Regions from separate parts of the Rhizobium sp. 862_C5_N1_2 genome, predicted to be linked through region 3. Evidence: riboswitches for the same ligand, from Rfam matches in the RefSeq annotation. Region 3 holds a riboswitch; each other region holds the start of a gene.
The links. A riboswitch is a leader RNA that binds a small molecule or an ion and turns the genes downstream of it on or off. The one in region 3 is predicted to bind thiamine pyrophosphate.
Positions count from the first base shown of each region.

Region 1 (7,298 bases), on a different contig from region 3:
GCGCCTGGCCCCTCCTTGCCGAGCCGGTCGCAGGGATTGCGCAACGGACAGCTTTCGATCGACAGGCAGCCGCAGCCGATGCAACCTGTCAGACGGTCGCGCAGCAGGCTAAGCCGCCTGATTCGCGCGTCGAGATCATCCTTCCAGCGCGCCGACAGCGTCTGCCAGTCGGCGACGGTCGGCGTGCGTCCCTGCGGCAGGGACTCGAACGCCGCCTGGATTTCCGAAAGCGGAATGCCAACACGCTGCGCCACCTTGATGATGCCGAGCCGGCGAAGCACATCGCGGCCATAGCGCCGCTGGTTGCCGCGGGAGCGGATGCTCGAGATCAGCCCCTTGGTCTCGTAAAAATGCAGCGCCGAGACGGCCAGGCCGCTGCGCTCTGCCACTTCACCGACCGTCAGAAGCTTGCCGAGCGGCGCCGCAGGAATTGTATCCATCACCTCTTGACCTCAATATTAGTTGAGGTTTTATAACCTTGGCTCCTGCAATCGTAAAGTCCAATCGCAACAAGGAGCGACGCGTGAAAACACCCACCAGGCTGGCTGTCATCTACGGGAGCACGAGAGAGGGCCGCATCTGCGACCGGGTGGTCAAATGGCTGACGCAGGAGCTCGTCCGCTTCCCGCAATTTGATATCGACATCATCGACCCGCTGGATTTCGCGCTGCCGGCCAACCGTGACATGACGCACCCCGAAATCGACAGGCTCGCCGGACGGCTTGGCATGGCCGACGCCTTCATCATCGTCACGCCGGAATACAATCACAGCTTCACCGCCTCGTTGAAGTCGATCATCGATTTCTTCTTCGAGCCCTGGCAGGGCAAGCCGGTCGCCTTCGTTTCCTATGGCGGCATATCTGGCGGCCTGCGCGCCGTCGAACAGCTGCGGCTCGTCTTTGCCGAACTCCACGCCGTGACGATCCGCGATTCGGTCAGCTTTGCCGCACCTTGGAACCGCTTCGACACAGACGGGCGGCTCGACAATCCCGCCGACGCAATGCGTTTGCTCGATCGGATGATGGCGAGGCTGGAATGGTGGACGCAGGCGCTCGTCACTGCCCGCAGCGATCGTCCCTATACCGACACAGAGCGCCGCGCGTCTTTTCGGACGCGCTAAGGACGCTCTATTACTTTGAATCTGCGCATAATCCTTTCCGAAAATCGATTCCGATTTTCGGGGTTATGCGCTAGCCGCCTGAGGCAGAGAGCTCCGGTTCCGTTCCCGGCAGGTACGGAACCATTGGGAACACCCGGACAGGACCTCCGTCCGGGTGTTTCCCGTCGCATCAGGTCCATCCCGACCGCGCAGACGGGTTCGCAATTTTGCTGTTGCGGGGAGGAAACCCCGGTGATAGTTTCCGCGCCAATAACAGGGGAGCTCCGTATCGCCGGGGCTGAGATGTGAGGTGCAAGCCTCTGGACCCTTCAAAGCTGATCTGGGTAATGCCAGCGGAGCGAGGTTCAGATGTTCTCAGGCGCACAGGTGTCACTCTATCCGATGTCCGGCAATTTCGTCGGCATCATTCTTGATGCCGTCAAGGCGCTCGATCCTTATCGCGACCGGCTGCGCATCGAGACCGATGACATCTCCACACTGCTGGTCGGCCCGCCTGACATTCTCTTCGCCGCCATGCACGATCTATTTGTTGCCGCTGCGAAGACCGGCGAGCATTGCGTCCTTTCCGCCACCGTTTCACGTGGCTGCCCCGGCGAGCCCGACGACGTCATCTGCGGCGTCAACCCCTCCCTCGGTCAGGCGGAGCCGCTTGCCGAGCGCATAACAGCCGCACTTGCCGCCGTTGAAACCACCACCGAGACCGGCCAGCCGACCGCTGCGCAATTCTCGCTCTACGTCATGGGAACCGGTACCCATATGGACGAGATTTATGGCTGCATCGACTTCCTGAAGCGCTCTGGCACCTTCGACCGTGCCAAGAATTTCTGCACCAGGCTTTCTGGCGATGCCGGTGCCGTCTTCGCAACCATTCGTGAGGCCTTCTATCGCTTCGGCGACCCCGAGGGACATGTTACCCTCGACATCACGGCGTCTGCCAATAGCCCGACGAAAGCCTGAAATCGAACGCTGATGACACTGCCACAACCATCGGCTTCGCGCCTTGCCGCGCTCCGCGCCGCTCTCTACCGGGGCATACCCGCCTTGCTGGCCGGCTGCGTCTTTTTGGCGGCATGGGAACTCTATGTCGATCTTTCCGGTATCAAACCTTCCATCCTGCCGGCGCCTTCGCGCATCGTCATCCAGGGCTGGCTGAACCGCGAGGCGCTGATATCAAACACCTGGCCGACGCTCGGCGCGACACTCGGAGGTTTCGCGCTGTCGCTGGCCTTCGCCTTCGCCGCCTCGATCCTCATGGATTTCGTGCCCTTCATGCGCCGGGCATTGCTGCCGATCTTCATCGCCAGCCAGACCCTGCCGCTGGTGGCGATCGCGCCCCTCGTCGTCCTCTGGTTCGGCTTCGGCCTGTTGCCGAAGATCCTGCTGGTGGCGCTCGTCACCTTCTTCCCGCTGCTCGTCGCCTTGCTGCAGGGCTATGAATCGACTGACCGCGACATCGCCGAATTGCTGAATTCGATGAAGGCGAGCCGCTGGCGCATTTTCCGCCTGGCACGGCTTCCCTCCTCGCTGCCCTATTTCTTCGCCGGCCTGCGGATCTCGATCACCTATGCCGTCGTCGGCGCGATCTTTGCCGAATATGCCGGCGCCGCCCGCGGCCTCGGCATCTATATCCTCAACGCCAAGAACAATTTCCGTCCCGATCTCGTGCTCGCCGCCGTCGTCATCAGCGCCGTTCTGACACTCTGCCTCTTCGGAGCGACGCTATTGATCCAGCGCCTCGTCATGCCCTGGCAGCCAACCGCGGAGCGGCGCCGATGAGCGATACAATGGTTGAACTGCACAATATCTCGAAGTCCTTCGACGGCATGAAGGTGCTCGGCGATATTTCGCTCGCCGTCGCAGACGGCGAGTTCGTTTCGATCGTCGGCCCCTCCGGCTCCGGAAAATCGACGGTGCTGCGACTGCTGACCCAGGCACTGCGCCCCGATGCCGGCACCATGCTTTTTAAGGGCGTGCCGCTGGAACAGGCGCCGCATTCCTTCGCCTTCATGCCGCAACGCGATGCGCTGATGCCCTGGCGCCGGATCATCGACAATGCGGCACTCGGTCTCGAGGTGAAAGGCATGAGCCGCCGCGCGGCCCGCGCCGCCGTCGCGCCGCTGTTCGAGAGCTTCGGCCTTGCCGGCTTCGAACACCACTATCCCTCCGAACTGTCAGGCGGCATGCGCCAGCGCGCCGCGCTGCTGCGCACCGTCGTCCAGACCCAGGACATGCTGCTGCTCGACGAGCCTTTCGGCGCGCTGGACGCGCTGACGCGCACGCAGATCCAGGAATGGCTGCAGGGCATGTGGACCGAACACCGTTGGACGGCGCTGCTGATCACCCATGATGTTCGCGAGGCCGTGTTCCTCTCCGACCGTATCTACGTGCTTTCGGCCCGTCCGGCGCGTATCATCCGCGAATTCCGCGTTCCCCTGCCCCGCCCGAGAAGCATTGCCGATCTCGGCTCGCCGGCGGCCCAGGCGATCGAAACCGAAATCCTGCAAACCCTGCTTCATCCGCTAGAACAGGATGATTTTAGGCCGGTCGGCCTCAAATCTGAATCCTGTTCTGATTTAAAGAGTTAGAGCATGATGTCGTCCGAAAACCGCTCACACTTTTCGGCATCATGCTCTAGAGACCTGAGGAGGTCACCATGCTGCTTCTCACCCGTCGCCAGACGATCTTCGCCGCCATCGCGGCAAGCCTCGCCGGCCGTACCGCCCTCGCCCAATCGGCGCCCGCAAAGGTTCGCATCGCGCTCGACTGGACACCCAACACCAACCATATCGGCATCTATGTCGCCAAGGCGAAGGGCTTCTATGCCGATGCCGGGCTCGATGTCGAGATTCTTCCCTTCACCGACACCAGCGCCGGAACGCTGGTGTCCAACGGCGTTGCCGATTTCGGCATCAGCAGCGAGATCGAGACCCTCACGCAGCGCGCTGGCGGCGGTGACGTGAAGATGGTCTACGGCGTCGTCCAGACGGAAACCGCACGCCTGATCTTCAAGGGCGGACGCGACGACATCAAGAGCCCGAAAGACCTCGACGGCAAGACCTATGGCGGCTTTGGCGGCACCTGGGAGAGCGCGCTGATCTCCGCGATGATCCGCAATGACGGCGGCAAGGGCGACGTCAAGACCGTCACCCTCGGCACCTCCGCTTACGAGGCGCTGGACAATGGCTCGATCGATTTCACGCTGGAGATCTACACCTGGGAAGGCATCGCCGCCGAACTGGAAAACCGGAAGATCGGCCGCTTCCACTATTCCGATTATGGCATTCCCGACGAGCAGACGACGGTCGTCGTCTCAAGCGACGCCTATCTCTCCGCAAGTCGGGAACACGCCCGCGCCTTCATCCAGGCGACACGAAAGGGTTATGCCTACTCCGTCGACCATCCCGACGAAGCCTGCGAGCTGCTGATCTCTGGAAGCAACGGCGCACTGATGAACACGGAACTGGTAAAGGCTTCTCAAAAGGCATTGATCGAGGGGCACTTCCTGAAATCCGAGGCCGGCGTGATCGGTAAGCTCGACCCGGCAAAGGCCGAGGCCCTCGGCGGCTTCCTGATGGAGAATGGGATTCTGGTCGATGCGAATGGCGCCGCACTCAAGGAGAAGCCGGACTTTTCCACCTATTATACCAACGAACTTCTCGACTGAGCCCACCCCCTGCCTTGCCCGTCGCGGCTTTCCGCTGCAAAATCTCAGATACGGATTCAGATCTTGGGCCGCTCCGGCCTAAGAGCTGAATCCGTATCTAAATCAAGGAAGTGGTGCATGATGTCGTCCGAGCACCGCTCACACTTTTCGGCATCATGTTCTGGGCAAGGTGGGGAGGCAGGATGCGACAACAGGAGAGACTGGCCGGAGCGGACTTTCTGCGTGCGACGGCATGTCTGCTGGTGCTCTCCCACCACTTCGCGCTGCGGCTGGATATGCGCAGAATCCCTGACGAACTCGGACCGACCGCACATATCCTCCGCTTCGGCAATTTCGGCGTCGCCATCTTCTTCGTGCTCAGCGGCTTTCTTCTTGCCCATCCCTTCTGGCGCGCGCTCGACGCCGGTAGCGCCATGCCGAGCCTCCGCCATTACGCGATCCGCAGGGCGGCGCGCATCGCTCCGGGCTTCTGGTTCGCCGCCACCATCGGCTTCGCTCTCAGCCTGACGCTGCTTGCCCTGCCGCTGACGCCGGAGATTGTGCTCCGCTACGTCTCCGGGCTGCTGTTCATGAGCCAGTGGCATTGGCGTACCTTGTTTCCTGTCGAAGCCGACGGGCCGCTCTGGTCGATTGCCTTCGAGGTCACCAGCTATGTGCTCCTGCCGATCTGCTTTCTCCTGCTATTTCGTTTGCCCCCCCTGAGGCGGCGCCCGTTGCTTGCCCGCTTCGCCTGGTTTTGCGTCATCGCAGCCGTACTTCTCGACCATATGCTGATCCTGACCTTCTTTCCGCTCGACGACATCGGACGCGGCTGGCAGTACGGCCTGCAGGGCGGCGCGAAGGAGTGGATGCCGAGATATAATCCGATCGGCTTCTTTGCCGTCTTCGCGCTCGGCGCGCTTGCCGCGGGCGTCGAGGTCATGCTCCCAACAAGGCGCGCCTCCTGGTTCGATGTTGTATCGCTCCTGGCCATCGCCGTTGCCGGCTACCGCCTCGTCATATCGCCCGGCGGCTCCGACGAGGCTTACGGCTGGCTCGAAATCCCCTACGGTTTTCCGGTCTTTCCGCTGGCGGTCGCAACGGCGCTCGTTTCGCTCAGCCATTCGCAACTCCTGGGCAGGCTGTTCGACAACGCTCCTGTCCGCTACATCGCAAAGATCTCCTTCGGCATCTATATCTGGCAGGAGATCATCCTGATATTGATCCAGAGACTCGACCCGGGCTCGTTTGGCTTTTCCTCGGAAAATGTCGTCGCCGGCTGGCTGCAATCTTGCGGGCTGGCGGCGGCGCTCATCCTTCTGGTCGCGAGCCTCAGCTACTTCCTGCTGGAAAAACCGGCGATCGATTTCGGCAACCGGCTGACATCTCGCCTACCCAATCGGGCTACTCCTTTCAAAGTATAAATTCCCCAGAAGTGCAACTACAGGCATTAAGGTTAACGCGAAATACTCCCATTTTTGGCGTCTTTAGGGTTATCAAATTCATATTTATACCGATGACAAACGATACGTGACCATGTATCTGTCTCACTGCTGTTCAGTATCGCATCTAAACTTGTGGACCTTGCGTAATGAATGCTTTTACTTCGAAGACGAATTCACGCTTCGATCCGTCTCAGCGTCAGGACAAAACCAAGACCCTGGTTATAGCGAACTCCAACATTCGCCAGCCGGATAGCTTTTCCCCTGTAGAAAGAAAAATGGCGTTGCGGCTGGCCATGAAGCGGTTGATCGACGTCGTCGCCTCAGTCAGCGCCCTCCTCGTGCTGGCGCCGCTTTTTCTGGCCATCGCTCTTTTCATCAAACTCGACGATGGCGGTCCGGTGTTTTTCCGCCAGATCCGCTGGGGGCTGAACGGCCGGAAGATCACGGTCTTCAAGTTCCGGTCGATGCGCGCCGAAGCTTGTGATCCGAGCGGCGTTCAACAGACCGTCAAGGGCGACAGCCGGGTGACAAGCATCGGCGCGGTGCTCCGCAAAACCAATATCGACGAGCTGCCGCAGCTTTTCAACGTCCTCAGGGGCGAGATGTCGCTGGTCGGCCCGCGCTGCCACGCCATCAACATGCGGGCAGCCGGCAAGCTCTACGAAGAACTGGTGCCGGACTACCATCAACGCCACATCATGCGCCCCGGCATCACCGGTCTTGCGCAGACACGCGGCTGGCGGGGCCCGACGGCGCGATCGCTGCAAGCCCGCGCCCGCATCGCTTGCGATATCTATTATGTCAGGAATTTCAGCCTGCTGCTCGACCTGAAGATACTGCTCAGGACGGTCGTCATCGAGCTGCGCGGCGGCACGGGCTTCTGAGATGAACTTTGCACGTTGCAAAAGCGGCGATATCGACCGCTTGTTCATTTCAAGCCACCAGTGGCGCTGTCTTCCGCCCCCTAAGAGATGGAACGGACACAAAAAAGGCGGCTGCTACAGCCGCCTTTCATCGTCATAGTCGACTGCGATCAGTCCTGTTGAACGATACCGCTCAGATGCGTCATTTCCATGATGAAGTGCTCGAG
Region 1 is NZ_JBPWPT010000001.1:4,153,522-4,160,819, forward strand. It holds gene soxR (redox-sensitive transcriptional activator SoxR) at 1-440, opposite strand, end outside; gene ACD590_RS20530 (NADPH-dependent FMN reductase) at 524-1,120, shown strand; TPP riboswitch at 1,365-1,478, shown strand; gene ACD590_RS20535 (YkoF family thiamine/hydroxymethylpyrimidine-binding protein) at 1,469-2,077, shown strand; gene ACD590_RS20540 (ABC transporter permease) at 2,090-2,896, shown strand; gene ACD590_RS20545 (ABC transporter ATP-binding protein) at 2,893-3,705, shown strand; gene ACD590_RS20550 (ABC transporter substrate-binding protein) at 3,774-4,784, shown strand; gene ACD590_RS20555 (acyltransferase family protein) at 4,967-6,187, shown strand; gene ACD590_RS20560 (sugar transferase) at 6,355-7,092, shown strand; gene ACD590_RS20565 (F0F1 ATP synthase subunit epsilon) at 7,242-7,298, opposite strand, start outside.
Region 1: another riboswitch for thiamine pyrophosphate. It lies ahead of ACD590_RS20535 (YkoF family thiamine/hydroxymethylpyrimidine-binding protein); the one in region 3 lies ahead of thiC (phosphomethylpyrimidine synthase ThiC).

Region 2 (7,298 bases), on a different contig from region 3:
CAGGAAAAAATTGATCGTCGCTGCCGCGATGAAGGCTGCCATGTAGAAGACGAGGCGGCGAAGCAGGAAAGCCATGGGGACTCCGTCGTGACGGAAGCGGCGCTTTCTACGCCGCTTCCGGAGATCGTGATGCTTACTTGACCGGCTCGAGAGCGAGCAGATTCAGCAGGCGTGCCGGATTGGTCCGCGAGATCGACGGATTGACGAAGGGGTTTTCCTTGGTCGACCAGCCGGTGAAGCGCTTGGTGTTGTACTGATACCAGTTCGGATTGTTGAACACCGGAATCATCGGCATGTTTTCGGCGACGATGCGCTGCGCCTTGTTCATCGCGTCCTTCTGCTTGGCAAGATCGGCGGTCTGGGTGAACTCGGTGACGAGTTTCTCGACCTCCGGGTAGAACCAGCGCTGCGCGGTGAAGCGGGTCTTGCCCTTATCCGAAGCGCTGAAAGCGCGCTTGTAGGGGTAATAGGGCGAAGCCGATGCCGGCAGGCTGTTGATCGCCGCATCGAAGGTGCCGTTGATGAGGTTGCCGGTCCAGACGGCTTCCTCCGGCGTTTCGATCTTGGCGTCGATGCCGACCGCCTGCATGCCTTCGACGGCGAGGTTGACGGTATCGATCCAGTCGGTCCAGGCGCTGGGGACGATGATCGAGAAGGAGATCTTGGTGCCGTCGGGATTGTCGCGGAAACCGTCGCCGTCCTTGTCCTTGTAGCCCGCCTCGTCGAGCAGGGCCTTGGCGGCGTCGGCATTATAGGTTGCGAACTTGCCGAAGTCGGCCTTGACGGATGGGTCCGCCCAGCTCTTGTAGAGCTCACCCATCAGGCCGGGGTCTTCGTTCAGCGTCGGATAGCCGTAGCCGGCGACGTCGATCATCGTCTTGCGGTCGAGCGCCATCGAGACGGCGCGGCGGAACTTCAGGTCGTTGAAGGCCTTCTTGTTGTTCTCGTTCGCCGTTTCCAAGTTGAACAGGAAGGCGACCATGCTGCTTGGCGAATACCAGTAGTGGAAATGTGCCGGATCCTTGGACACGTAGACATTGTCGATATCGGGAATGAAGGAGACGCCCCAGTCGAGTGTGCCGTCGGCCGTTGCGGTCAGCATCTGGTTGTTGTCGGCAAGCTGCGGGAAGCGCATGCAATCGACTTTCAGATGCTCGTTATCCCAATAGTTCGGGTTGCGGCACTGGTCGTAGGTCTGGCCGGTGAAACGCGGCACTTCCGTCAGCGGGCCGCTGCCAACAGGGGTCTCGTTGGCGAAGGTGACCGGATCGGCGACGTCCTTCCAGACATGTTCGGGAATGATCGGCAGCTGCGAGATCTGCTCGGCGGCGAGCGAGCTCGGATTGGCGAGCGTGAAGCGTACCGTCTGGGCGTCGACGGCCTGGATATCGGTGATGAAGGTCCAGATGCTGACGAAGTCGAGCGCCGGGAACTTCTTCAGGTAATCATAGGTGAACTTGACGTCGGCTGCGGTCAACGGCTTGCCGTCCGACCATTTCAGGTTCGGGCGCAGCTTGAAATCGATGCTCTTCAGGTCGTCGGAGAGTTTGAAGCTTTCGGCCAGGCGATAGACCGGCTTGTTGCTGTCGAAGCGGTTGAAGATGACCAACGGCTCGTAGATGAAGTCGAGCGTGGACTGGCGCGACGAGGTCTGGTTGAACGGATTGAAGTTGCGAACCCAGGTCGTCGCCGGCTCGATATTCGCTGTGAGGATCGTCTGCGCCACGGCAGATCCCGAAAGCAGCGTCAGGGCGGCGGCGGCAAGAAGATATTTTTTCATGTGTTATTCCCCTTTTCTTATGCGGTGAGAGATGACGTGCCGGTCAGGAGACCAGCGCGCTTGCAAACATGTCTTCGACTTGCGCATGGGCGGCGCGGAAATCGACCTTGAGATTGCCGAGGCGGGCCTTGCCGGCGGCGATCCGCTGCAGGGCGGCTTCCGTCAGCGGACGGGCGGCTTTGGCGGCGGTTTCGCTTTCAGGAATGTCGCCGTGGCTGTGGAGCGCGATGTCGAAGCCTGCGTCGAGCACCTGTTTGACGCGTTCCGGCAGGGAGCCGGAGAGCGACTCCATGAAGATGCAGTCTGATATCAGCACGCCGTCATAGCCCATGTCCTTGCGGATCACGTCGTGCATGATGGGCGAGACGGACGCCGGCAGCTCGGCGTCATAGGCCGAATAGACGACATGGGCGACCATCGCCCAGGGCGTATCCTTCAGCGCCACGAAGGGCTTGAAATCGGTCGCGGTGAGCGTCTCGCGGCTGGCGTCGACCACCGGACGCTCCTTGTGGGAGTCGAGCGTCGCGCGGCCATGGCCGGGAATGTGCTTGATGACGGGCATGTTGCCGCTCTCGAGCAGGCCATCGACCACCTCGCGGCCGAGGGCAGCGATGAAATCGGGATCAGGGCCGAACGAGCGGGCGCCGATGACCGCACTCGTCGTCTCGAAGACGAGGTCGAGAACGGGCGAGCAGCCGCTGGAAAGGCCGAGTTCCGTCATCATCGCGCCCATGGCCTGGGAGGAAAGGCGCAGTGCTTTTTTGCCGAGATCGAAATCGCGGCGCGCAAGTTCGGCAAACTGGCCGAAACTGCGGAAGAGCGGCCAGGGGCCGGCATCGAGATGCTGAACGCGGCCGCCTTCCTGGTCGGTGAAGACAGGCGCGTCGTCGCGGCCGACGGCCTCGCGGAAGCGGTCGATCAGCCGCTTCGTCTGTTCCGGCTCGCGCTGATTGCGCCGGCCGACGAACAGGCCGAGCGGATTGGTTTCGCGAAAGAGGGCGAATTCATCATCCGAAATAGTGGGATTCGGGAGGCCGACGAAAAGGGCGAGCGGGGTCGAGGACAATTCTGTAACTCCGGATCAGATGGTCATTTCGGCGTGCTTCTCAGCATGCCTTCGTAGATGCCCTTGTCGGGGGCGGGGATGACGATTGCGCCTGCGGTCTTGGCGTAGAAATCGACCGGGCCGGCGTCGCCGATGAAGGCATAGGCGTGACCGAGCGTCTTCATGGCCTGAAGGCAGGCGGAAAAGAGGGCGAGCCCGATGCCCCTGCCACGCGCTTCGGGGTCGACGCCGGTCGGGCCGAAGAAGCCGCGCGCCGTCGTGTCATAGCAGGCAAAGCCCAGCAGCTTGCCGCCGTCGACGGCGATCAGGCAGGCAACGGGCTGACGGGAGAAGGCGACTGTGACTTCGCTTGCCCAGTTCTCGCTGAACTGTTCGCGAACCCAGCTGACGATAAGATGCAGTTCCGGGGGGAGGGCCGGGCGGATGGAGACGCCGACATCGCCGGCCTTCTGTCTCAGGTCGGCGAGCTCAGTGGAATACAAGCTCACAAGCAGGTCTGGCACCTGTCATTCCTCCAGTTATTCCGTTATTGCGGAATGTATCCCCTTTTAGTGTCATAGATTTGGCCATCTGGCAGGGCTTGTCAACAAGGTTTTTCAACGAGAGAAAGGGACGCCCCGCCGCAGTCGCTGCGGTTTCAACGCAAAGTAGGCGCGAACGCAAAACGGCCCGGGAAGGCCGGGCCGTTTTCGATTGGCGGCATGTTCGCTGAGCGAGTGCTTATATATCGTCTTTCCAGAGCGCATGAAAATGCTGCACCGGGCCGTGGCCGGAGCCGACGGTGAGGTGTCCGGCAGCTGCGACCGCGCCGGCAAGGTAATCCTTTGCGATGGCGACGGCCTCCCGCGCCGAGGCGCCCTTGGCGAGCTCGGCCGCCAGGGCGCTGGAGAGCGTGCAGCCAGTGCCGTGGGTGTTCTTGGTCGGCACGCGCCTGGCTTCGAACCAGTGCAGGCCGGCGGCGGTGGCAAGCACGTCAGGGCTCTCGTCGCTGTCGAGATGGCCGCCCTTGACCAGCACTGCGGCCGGGCCAAGCGCCAGCAGGCGTTCGGCCTGTGACGCCATATCAGCGCGATTTGTCGCGACCGGCTGGTGCAGCAGCGCGGCGGCTTCGGGCAGGTTCGGGGTCAGCAGCGTGGCAAGCGGCAGCAGCCGGTGGGTCAGCACGTCGACCGCTTCAGGCGCGAGCAGGGCGGCTCCACCCTTGGCGATCATGACAGGATCGATGACGATCGGAATGTCCCGGTGGTCAGTCAGCGCACCGGCAACGGCGTCGGCGATGCCGGCATTGGCGATCATGCCGATCTTGACGGCATCGACGCGGACATCGGCAAAGACGGCATTGATCTGGTCGGCGACGAATTGCGGCGGCACCAGATGCACACCGCTGACACCTTGCGTGTTCTGCGCCGTCAACGCGGTCAGCACCGCCATGCCGTAGACGCCGCGGGCGGAAAAGGCCTTGAGATCGGCCTGGATGCCGGCGCCACCGGAGGGATCGGAGCCGGCGATCGAGAGAACGTTGCGGATCATGCACGGGCCTTTCGGATTTCTGCGGCGATGTGGCGCGTGGCCGCTTCAGGATCTGGCGTGCCGCAGATGGCGGAAACGACGGCAAGCCCTTTGGCGCCTGCGGCAAACACTTGAGCGACATGATCCGCCTTTAGCCCACCGATCGCGACCGATGGCACCGGCGAGGCCTTCACCAGCCTTGCAAGACCGTCAAAACCGATCGGCTGCTTGTGGTCGGCCTTGGTCGGTGTCGCAAACACCGGTCCGACGCCGGTATAATCGACCAGATCAGGATCAACGGCGGCGGCGAGCGGCGCGGTCTCGACCGAGAGGCCAAGGATCATGTCGGGGCCGATCATCGTCCGCGCTTTGTGTGCATCCATGTCTTCCTGGCCGATATGCAGACCGTCGGCGCCGATGGCGATTGCCGCCTCGACATCGTCGTTGACGATGAGGAGGGCGCCGGTCCCCTCCAATGCCTGTTTCAAGGCGCGGCCGGTCTCGATCATCCCGATGGTGGCGGCATGTTTGTCACGCAGTTGCACCATGGTCGCGCCGCCGGCAACGGCAAGTCGCGCCGTTTCGACCATGCCGATCCCGGCGCAGAGATCGGGGTCGAGGACGAGATAGAGCGAAAGGTCGAAAGCTTTCATGCCGCCGATATCCTCGCCCTGGCGTCAAGCGTTTCGGGGTCGAGCGCAGCTAACGCATCGAGGAAACGCCATGAGAATGAACCGGGGCCGGCCGCCCCAAGTGCGGCCTCTTCGCCGGCGATGGCGAAGGTTGCTAGTGCCGCAACCGTCGCGCCGAAGATGTCTTCGGGTGCCGTCGCGGCAAAGGCGCCGACGAGGCAGGTGAGCGAGCAACCGAGCGCGGTGACTTGCGGCATCAGCGCCGATCCGCCTTCGATGCGCACGGCCTTCTCGCCGTCGGTGACGAAATCCACCGCACCGGTGACGGCGACGACCGCCCGCTGACGCTCAGCCAGCCATCGCGCAGAACCTTCCGCCTGTTCGACCGGGTCGCGGCTGTCGACGCCCAGGCCGCGGCTCTCTCCGCCGGCCAGGGCGATGATTTCGGAGGCGTTGCCGCGGATGATGGTCGGACGCAGCGCCAGGAGGTCGGCGACCGCGTTGCGGCGGAAAGCCGTCGCATAATGCGCGACCGGATCGAGCACCCAGGGCTTGCCGGCTGATGTCGCGGCCTTCGCCGCCGCCTGCATGCCGTCGATCCATTGCGTCGACAGCGTGCCGATATTGATTGTCAGCGCGCTGGCGATCCCGGCGAATTCGCCGGCTTCCTCAGCGGCGTGCACCATGGCGGGCGAGGCGCCGGATGCAAGCAGAACATTTGCGGCAATGTTCATGGCGACGTAATTGGTGATGCACTGAACGAGCGGCGGCTTTTCCCGCATCGCCTTCAGCATCGCTCCTGGTGTGGTCCTGGTCTGCATATGGCCCCTTTCAGGCGGGGGCGGGCACGGGGCGGTTCGTGCGGGCTAAGCCGCGACCCCGAGCGACTCCCTCCGCCGGCATTATCCGGTTCAGGTTCGAAGGGTGCTTCTCAGCCCGTCTTTCGACGAACGCCCCTGTCTCTCATCGCGCTCTTTTTCGCAGAGAACGGGCCTGATGTCATCCTGAAAATGACAATTCTGCGACCGACCCGGCGCGACGATGGCTATGGATGATTTATGGGTCTGGATCGCCCTTCATGAAGGACGAGAGATCGCCGCCGATTCGTGTCTTGACCAGGTTTTCCCGAATGTCGTCTGCGGGTTCTGTTCCGGGCTGCCCTCGTCGTTGCCGTTTTGCCATGCGGCTGTCCTCTCCTTTTCGAGAAGAATAACAGTAGCAACCGTGGGTGCAATGAATTTCTAAAATACATCTCTGTATTTGTGAGGAGCATCGAGAAAAACGCAGATGCCGGAGCGGCTCTTTTCTTCGAAGGAACGAGGCTCATCTTTTCAAGACTTCGCAGCAGTGTGGATAGTGCGGAATTATTCATCCTATCCGTTCATCTGTCGAATTTTCAATGCAAACGGGCAGGTGGACAGCTTCGCGTAAGTTGCGCGTCGTCTCATGGTCCTCGCCAATCGGTTTTATTCGAGCGTTGAAATCTCTTGGCGAATTCGTTGAGGGCGAGTCTCAGCCAAGGCAAGACTTAATCTCCCAGAACGTGAAGTAAATATCTAACGGAAACTTTACCGTGCTGACACGCTTAGGTTGACTAAATGACGGATTGTAGCGATACGGCTTTACACGCGAATAAAATCTTCCTGAAGTTGTATTTTCAATGAGAAAATTTTTGAGAATCGGCATGAAGCGGACTCGTCCGACTATCGCCCCTGTTTTGATATTCATTGCTTGTGCCAACCCGGCTTCTTCGCAATCACCTGTTCCGGCCGATCAAGGACCGGAACAGGTGCAGGCGCCCGCTCAACCGGCGCCGACCATGAAATCCCAGAAATTCGACGACTGGTATTATCGCTGCACCGGTTCGGCAGGCGCTGAGGCCTGCGAAGTCGCCCAGGTCGCGCAAGTCACCAAAGACGGCAAACCCGTCAATATCCTGACGTTGGCGATCGCAGCTTCGCCGGCCGGTTCCCAGGGCAAGGGCGAAAAGGGCAAGGGCGACAAGGGCAAGCCGCGGCTGATGCTGACCGCCCTTCTGCCGCTCAACGTCTTCCTGCCCTCCGGCCTGTCAATCAAAGCCGATGGTAAGCCGGTCGCCAAACTCGACTATCGCAATTGCAACCAGTCCGGATGCTGGGCGCAGCAGGCGCTGGATACGAAGACGGCCGCGGCGCTGAAGAAAGGCTCTAGTGCTGAAGGGCTGGTGCGGCTGATGAACGGCCAGGACGTCAATATCCGTTTCTCGCTGAAAGGGCTGAAGCCGGCCCTCGACGAACTCCAGCCCACTGCCGTGAAGTAGCCGAATTTCAAG
Region 2 is NZ_JBPWPT010000003.1:376,073-383,370, forward strand. It holds gene ACD590_RS31750 (ABC transporter permease) at 1-75, opposite strand, end outside; gene ACD590_RS31755 (ABC transporter substrate-binding protein) at 134-1,780, opposite strand; gene ACD590_RS31760 (glycoside hydrolase family 3 protein) at 1,824-2,846, opposite strand; gene ACD590_RS31765 (GNAT family N-acetyltransferase) at 2,870-3,349, opposite strand; gene thiD (bifunctional hydroxymethylpyrimidine kinase/phosphomethylpyrimidine kinase) at 3,567-4,376, opposite strand; gene thiE (thiamine phosphate synthase) at 4,373-5,008, opposite strand; gene thiM (hydroxyethylthiazole kinase) at 5,005-5,808, opposite strand; TPP riboswitch at 5,859-5,955, opposite strand; gene ACD590_RS31785 (invasion associated locus B family protein) at 6,648-7,286, shown strand.
Region 2: another riboswitch for thiamine pyrophosphate. It lies ahead of thiM (hydroxyethylthiazole kinase); the one in region 3 lies ahead of thiC (phosphomethylpyrimidine synthase ThiC).

Region 3 (7,298 bases):
GGCGCGGCTGGCGCACCGATCACATGCGGAGCCGCGATCAGCACGATGGCGGCGACCGCCGTCCACGGCTTCCTGTGAAAGGCGATCAGGGCGAGGCCGCAAGCCGTCGCAGCCGCCGTCGCTATCCACCAGACCTGCCGGTCGGCAAGCGGCGCGGATGGCGTGCCCGGCAGTTCGGGCGGCAATCCCAGCAACGGCGCGATCATCACGCAGGCAAAACCCGCCAGCCCCCACATCAGCCCTTCGCGCCAGCCGAGCGACTTGCCGCGCATCGAGATCAGCCCGGTCAGCGCCAGCGCATAGCCGATGGCAGTGAGAATATTGGCGGCCAGCGTGAAGGCCGTCCGCTCGACGCCGTCGGCCGGCTCCCAACCTCCCTCTTCATGGTCATGAGCGGCCATCGCCGCATGATCGTGTCCGGCGGGAATAGCGGCTGCGGCGCCTGCCGCCGGCAGTGCCTCACCCGCTTTCTCGTAGACTTCAGCCTTGGCGATGAGCTGGCTCGTGCCGAAGAACTGGACGGCCGTGACAGCGGTTCCGACGATACTGCCGACGAGCACCGCGGTGAAGACGATCGAGCGAAACAGCGACATTGTCATTCTCCTCTCAGTGGCACGGAAACGCGTTGGCGTGGCGCGTGTCATGCGCAGCATTGTGGACGATTTCGATATGCGAGAAGCCGACAAAGCCGACGATCATGAGGCCAAGGCAGGCGGCAATCGCCGACTGAAGCAGCCTCGTGGCGGAAGCGGTGGCAACAGGTGCCGAGGATGAGACGATATAGGGCGTGGACATCGGAAAACCTTTCGACATGGCGCCTTTGGCGCCGATAACATGTTGACTGAAGGGCCAGCGCATAACCCCGAAAATCGGAATCGATTTCGGAAAGGATCATGCGCCAATTCAAAGTGATAGAACGTCCTTGGCGCGTCCTGCGGGACGCGCGGCGCTCTATGGTGATCAGGCCGCGAAGGCGGCCTTGATCTCGTCTGCGTCGATGACGCCGGATTTCGCCACGGCCTTTTCGAGGGCGGCCAGGAACTGGTCATAATAATTCCAGGAGGATCGATCGACTGGATGGGCCGCTTCCCAGGCGCTGATCGTGCTGATCAGCTCGTCGCGGAAGTCGTCCCATTCGAAGAAGCCGTCCTTGGCGAGCGCAAGCGCCATGCCGAAGGCCTTTCGCTCCCACTCGCTGCCGAAGCAGAGCGAGCCGTTCGCCCGCGGCGGGTTGTCGGTGCTGCCCATCATCTCGGTGACGGCGAAATGCTCGAATTGCGTCAGCATGTCCCCTCCTCACGCTGCCCTGGCGACGGCGACACCCATCATCGCTTCGGGCGTGACCAGGGCCTCGAGTTCCGCTTCGGAAAGCCCGTCCGTGCCGGCCGGGCGTTCCGGCACGACGAACCAGCGGATCTGGGCGCTGGAATCCCAGACCTTGATCTCGACCGCATCGGGAACCGCCAGCCCGAACTCCGTCAGTACGGCGCGCGGCTCGCGGGCGGCACGGCTGCGGAAGGTCGGGTCCTTGTACCAGTAGGGTGGCAGGCCGAGCACCGGCCACGGATAGCAGGAGCAAAGCGTGCAGATGATGAGGTTATGGACATGGGGGGCGTTGGCCACCGCGCGCATGTGTTCGCCCTCGGCACCCGCCATGCCCTCGGGCAACTGAAGTTCGGCGATGGCCTTCGGCGTGTCGGCGACGAGCCTGTCCTTGAACGCCGGGTCGACCCAGGCGCGCGCGACGATCTTGGCGCCGTTGAACGGCCCCATCTTTGTCTCGAAGAAATCGAGGACTGTATCGACGGTTTTGTCGGTGATCACGCCCTTTTTGATCAGCAGGGCTTCCAGGGCTTTGACGCGGGCGGCGCTGTAGGCTTCCCGGTCCTGGCGATAGTGAAAACGGTCCATCATTGTTGTGGCTCCTTGACTGGAATGGCGGCGGCTGGTGTGCGTCTCAGGCGGCCTTGGAGGCTTCGCCGGCTTCCGGTGCCTCGACATAGTGGGCGTAGAGATCGGCATAGAGGCTGAAATTCTTCTCGGCATTATCGGGCCAGAGGTCACTCGGTTCGAAGCGAACGCAGTAGACCGGCATCGCCGCGCCGACGCCGTCGGGGCCGGTGTCGCAGAGATAGGTGTAAGCCCCGTCATAGACGGTCTCGATCGTTCCGAACTTGTTGCGGAGGAAACCGGGCAGCCTCGTATGCTCGACGGTCGGCACATCGCGGATCGCCACCGTATCGCCGACTTTGAATTCGAAGGTCACGCCGACGTCGCGCTTGGGGCTGTCGCCTTCGACTAGATATTGCACGACGCGCCGGTCGATCGCCTCATCGCCGGCCTCGTGCAGCGGCTTCGACGGCTCGTTGTAATATTCCTCCGTCAGCGCATCGAGCTCTTCTGCCGTGATATAGCCGTTGTCGATGAAGTATCCCGATATTCCGCCGAGCCACTTCTCGTAATAGCGAAACCTGAAATAATCGAACGGATTGAGGGACTCCGCCCCTTTCCTGAGGTCCGCCCAGGTCCAGATGGTCTTGAACGTCGATGGCGTCTCGGGAAGCGGAAGCTGCGGCGACAGCGCCATCATCGCCGTATGGATGCCGAAGATCCTGGTTTCCCAGACATCGACGAAAACGCGCGTTTCGGTGCTCACGGGCCCCAGCCCCTCAAGGCCGCCAAGATAATGCTGAAGTTTCATGGGATCGTTCCTTTATGGTGAATGGTGACGATGACGCTCAGGCGGTCGCGGATTTCTTGCCGGCCAGAAGCTGGGTTCCGATTTCCGAGAGCAGGCCGAAGACGCCGCCGAGCAGCATCGCGGCCATGGCGACGAGGGTCGGATGATTGAGACCTGAGGTGACGATCGTCGTGTCCGTCGCCGCGCTGGTGCCGACGAGAGAGGCGAAGCCGAAGACGATCGCCGGCGGAAAGTTCAAGATCGGGATGGCCGAGGCCAGGATCATTGCTGAGGTGCCGGCGCCGACCAGGATCGCCGCAAAGATCGGGTGGGCCGGGCCATACTGGATGATCAGCAGCGTGATCGAGGCGATGCCGATGCCGGTCCAGTTGGAAACGATCGATTTGACCAGCCCCTGGTTTCCGCCGCCGCAGGCGAAGAACGACGCCCAGGCGATGAAGGTGACCCACACGGGAACGGGAAATATCGTCGCGGTGATATAGGTGTCGATGGCGCCGAGCACACCGAGGCTGATCATTGCGGCAACGAGCGGGGGCATGGGTCTGTCTCCTTGTTGAGGGGTTGGGCGGATGCGCATCAGGATGCCAGCGCGCGCTGCTGGCTGAGGCAGCTCATGAAGCCGTCTCGAAGCATCGCGTCGTCGAGGTTCCTGCCGATGAAGACGATTTCGTTGAGCCGCTTTTCCGAAGGCCCCCAGGCCTTTCCGGGGCGTCCTTCAAGCGTCATGTGCACGCCGTGAAAGACATAGCGGCGCTGCTCGCCGTGGAGATTCAGCACGCCCTTCATGCGGAAGAGGTCCGTGCCGATCTCCTGAGCCAGGCGATTGAGCCAGACGTTCAGCGCCGCCGGATCGAGCGGGCCGAAGTCCTGGATCGCCACGCAACCGATGCTCTGGTCGTGCTCGTGTTCATGGTCCTTGAGAATATCGGGGTCGATAGACAGGATGTTCTTGAGGTCGAAGGCGCCGACGTCGAGCACCGCGGAGAGCTCGACCTTGCAATCCCTCGTCCGGATGATCCGGGCAAGCGGATTGATCCCGCGCAATTGCTGCTCGGTGGCGGCAAGGTTCTCGGCGCTCTCCAGGTCGATCTTGTTGAGCAGCAGCACGTCGGCAAAGCTGATCTGCTCCCTCGCCTCGTCCTGAGAGAGCTGTTGCTTCATATGGCGGGCATCGACGACGGTCACGATCGCATCAAGCTGCAGCCGCCTGGCGAGCGTTTCGTCGAGTAGGAAGGACTGGATGACCGGCGCCGGATCGGCAAGACCCGAAGTCTCGATGATGATGCGGTCGATTGGCCGTCCGGAGCGCAGCAGTTCGCCGATCGCGGCGATGAGATCGCCCCTGACAGTGCAGCAGATGCAGCCATTGTTCAGCTCGATGACCTCGTCCGCCGTCGGCACCACGAGCTTTCCATCGATGCCGACCTCCCCATATTCGTTGACGATCACCGCTACGCTCTCGTTTTCGATTGAGGTGAGCAGGTGATTGAGAAGCGTGGTCTTGCCGGTCCCGAGAAACCCGGTCAGAATTGTCGTCGCAAGCTTTGCCATGCCTCATCCCCTTGCCGTCCGAGCACGCCTCCGCCGTCTCGGCCAAATGACCGGGCTGAAAAGGCGGCTCCGCTGCTGTTTGCTGGTCTGATTACGCCGGAGCGCCGATCAGACGAGGAGAATTACACTTGCAATACCGTCACGAGGCAAGAGACCTGATGTTTCATATTCGGCCAAATAAACCGCAAATTCTGCCAAAATGATGAGCTTTTTGATTTGTGATTAAAAACTGATCATACCGTCTAATTATTGATCTTATTGCCCTTTTCCCGATCATTGACAGGATGGGCAATGAAAAACAGTCTGGTTTGCGCAGCTTTGGCGAGGGACGCCATGCGCAAGTTGGCTTTTCGAGGGCATTCTATTGTCGCCGGCGAAAGTGGTGCCGCTAGGGGTGGTCGGGTGACAGCGGATGGGCACCGAGCCGTTGGCGATTGCTTTGCGTTCCTGGAGGTTCTGGCGGGGAATTGGGGCGGCGCTGAGCATGCCACATTCGCTAAACTCCATGAAGCCAGTCAGCCCAGCGGCGCGATGAATAGAACTCAAGCGGTCGGGATATGGGTTCTGAATGGTGCCCTAAGGGCTTGACGGAGCGGCATTTCTCACAATAGCTTAGCCCTATTCACCAGGGGGGTCCCGCCAAGGGGCTGAGATACTGCTGGTCGGATCGGCTTTGGCCGCCCGAGGCGCAGTGACCCGTTGAACCTGATCCAGTTCATACTGGCGTAGGGACGGTGCGGGCGCTGCGGCAGCGAGGGCGGGTATCCGTCCTTCGGAATCCACGGCGTTTTTTCATCATTCCAACACTGGAACTGGGTCTCCAAACGTCAAAACTTGGAGCCTCGAACCATGAATATTGCAGCCACCAAACTCACTCCGTTCGTCACCACAGGTCCGCTTCCCGCCTCCGCGAAAGTCCTGAAAGCAGGCACCATTCATCCGGATATCCGCGTACCGATGCGTCAGATCGCACTGCATCCGACCTCTGGCGAACCGCCAGTCACTGTCTACGATTCTTCGGGTCCTTACACCGCAGAAGGTGCCGAAATCCGCATTGATGCAGGCCTGCCACGCCTGCGCGAAAGCTGGGTTCTTGCTCGCGGTGATGTTGAATCCTACGGGGGCCGCATCGTCAGGCCGGAGGATAACGGCTTTGTTTCAGGCGACAGGCTGACGCCGGAATTCCCCGTTCGCAGCCAGCCTTTCAAGGCGAAGGCGGGGAGGGCCGTTACCCAGCTCGCTTATGCGCGGGCCGGCATCGTCACGCCGGAAATGGAATTCATCGCCATTCGCGAAAACCTCGGCCGACAGGCGGCCAAGGAAGCTCTCATCCGCGACGGCGAAAGTTTTGGGGCCCATATCCCGGATTTCGTGACACCGGATTTTGTCCGTCGGGAAGTCGCGGAAGGCCGAGCGATCATTCCCGCCAATATCAACCATCCAGAATCCGAACCGATGATCATCGGCCGGAACTTCCTGGTAAAGATCAATGCCAATATCGGCAATTCGGCTGTTACCTCGTCCATGGCGGAAGAAGTGGAGAAGATGGTCTGGGCGATCCGCTGGGGTGCCGACACCGTCATGGACCTGTCGACCGGCCGAAACATCCACAACATCCGCGAATGGATCATCCGCAATTCGCCGGTGCCGATCGGCACCGTACCGCTCTACCAGGCACTCGAAAAGGTAAACGGCATTGCCGAGGACCTCACCTGGGAGGTCTATCGCGATACGCTGATCGAACAGGCCGAGCAGGGCGTCGACTATTTCACCATCCATGCCGGCGTGCGGCTCGCCTATATCCCGCTGACCGTCAATCGCGTCACCGGCATCGTTTCCCGCGGCGGCTCGATCATGGCCAAGTGGTGTCTGCACCACCATAGGGAGAGCTTTCTTTACGAGCATTTCGCGGAAATCTGCGACATCTGCCGCGCTTACGACGTTTCCTTCTCGCTCGGGGATGGCCTGCGCCCGGGATCGATCGCTGACGCCAACGATGCGGCGCAGTTCGCGGAACTGGAAACGCTCGGCGAGTTAACGAAAATCGCCTGGGCGAAGGATTGCCAGGTGATGATCGAAGGTCCCGGCCATGTGCCGATGCACAAGATCAAGGAAAACATGGACAAGCAGCTCGCGGTTTGCGGCGAGGCGCCTTTTTATACGCTCGGACCGCTAACCACCGATATCGCGCCGGGCTATGACCACATCACGTCCGGCATCGGGGCTGCGATGATCGGCTGGTTCGGCACCGCCATGCTCTGCTACGTGACGCCCAAGGAACATCTCGGCCTGCCGGACCGCAACGACGTCAAGGTGGGCGTCATCACCTATAAGATCGCGGCACATGCCGCCGATCTCGCCAAGGGCCATCCGGCGGCGCGGGTGCGCGACGATGCGTTGTCGCGCGCCCGTTTCGAGTTCCGATGGGAGGACCAGTTCAACCTCTCGCTCGATCCGGAAACCGCGCGTTCCTTCCACGACGAAACGCTGCCGAAGGAGGCGCATAAGGTGGCGCATTTCTGCTCCATGTGCGGCTCGAAATTCTGCTCGATGCGGATTTCGCACGATATCCGCGCCGAAGCGCAGAGGGAGGGGTTGCAAGCCATGGCCGCCAAATACCGCGATGGCGGCGATCTTTACATGCCGGTCGCAGACCTTCCGGGTAACGCATAATGTCTACCTTTCTCGTCAAAGGGGCCGGCGTTGCCGGCCTCGCGATGGCCCATGAGCTCGTCATGCGGGGCTTTTCGGTCGAGGTGATCGAAAAAGCCGGCGCGGCGGGACTTGGCGCCTCGCACTTTGCTGGAGGAATGCTCGCGCCCTATTGCGAACGGGAGGCGGCCGAAGAGATTGTCCTGACATTGGGCCTGGGCGCGGCCGGATGGTGGGAGGAGGCCGTGCCCGGCGAGGTTCGTCGCCGCGGTACTCTGGTCTTGGCGCAGCCGCGTGACCTTCCGGATCTCGTCCGGTTTGCGGCGCGCACGACCGGTCATGTCTGGATCGATCGCAAGGGTGTGACCGACCTCGAACCTGCACTTGCCGGCCG
Region 3 is NZ_JBPWPT010000002.1:607,426-614,723, forward strand. It holds gene ACD590_RS27110 (CbtA family protein) at 1-593, opposite strand, end outside; gene ACD590_RS27115 (CbtB domain-containing protein) at 607-795, opposite strand; gene ACD590_RS27120 (nitrile hydratase accessory protein) at 961-1,287, opposite strand; gene nthA (nitrile hydratase subunit alpha) at 1,297-1,914, opposite strand; gene nthB (nitrile hydratase subunit beta) at 1,958-2,701, opposite strand; gene ACD590_RS27135 (DUF1097 domain-containing protein) at 2,739-3,239, opposite strand; gene ACD590_RS27140 (CobW family GTP-binding protein) at 3,278-4,252, opposite strand; TPP riboswitch at 4,870-5,002, shown strand; gene thiC (phosphomethylpyrimidine synthase ThiC) at 5,102-6,925, shown strand; gene ACD590_RS27150 (FAD-dependent oxidoreductase) at 6,925-7,298, shown strand, end outside.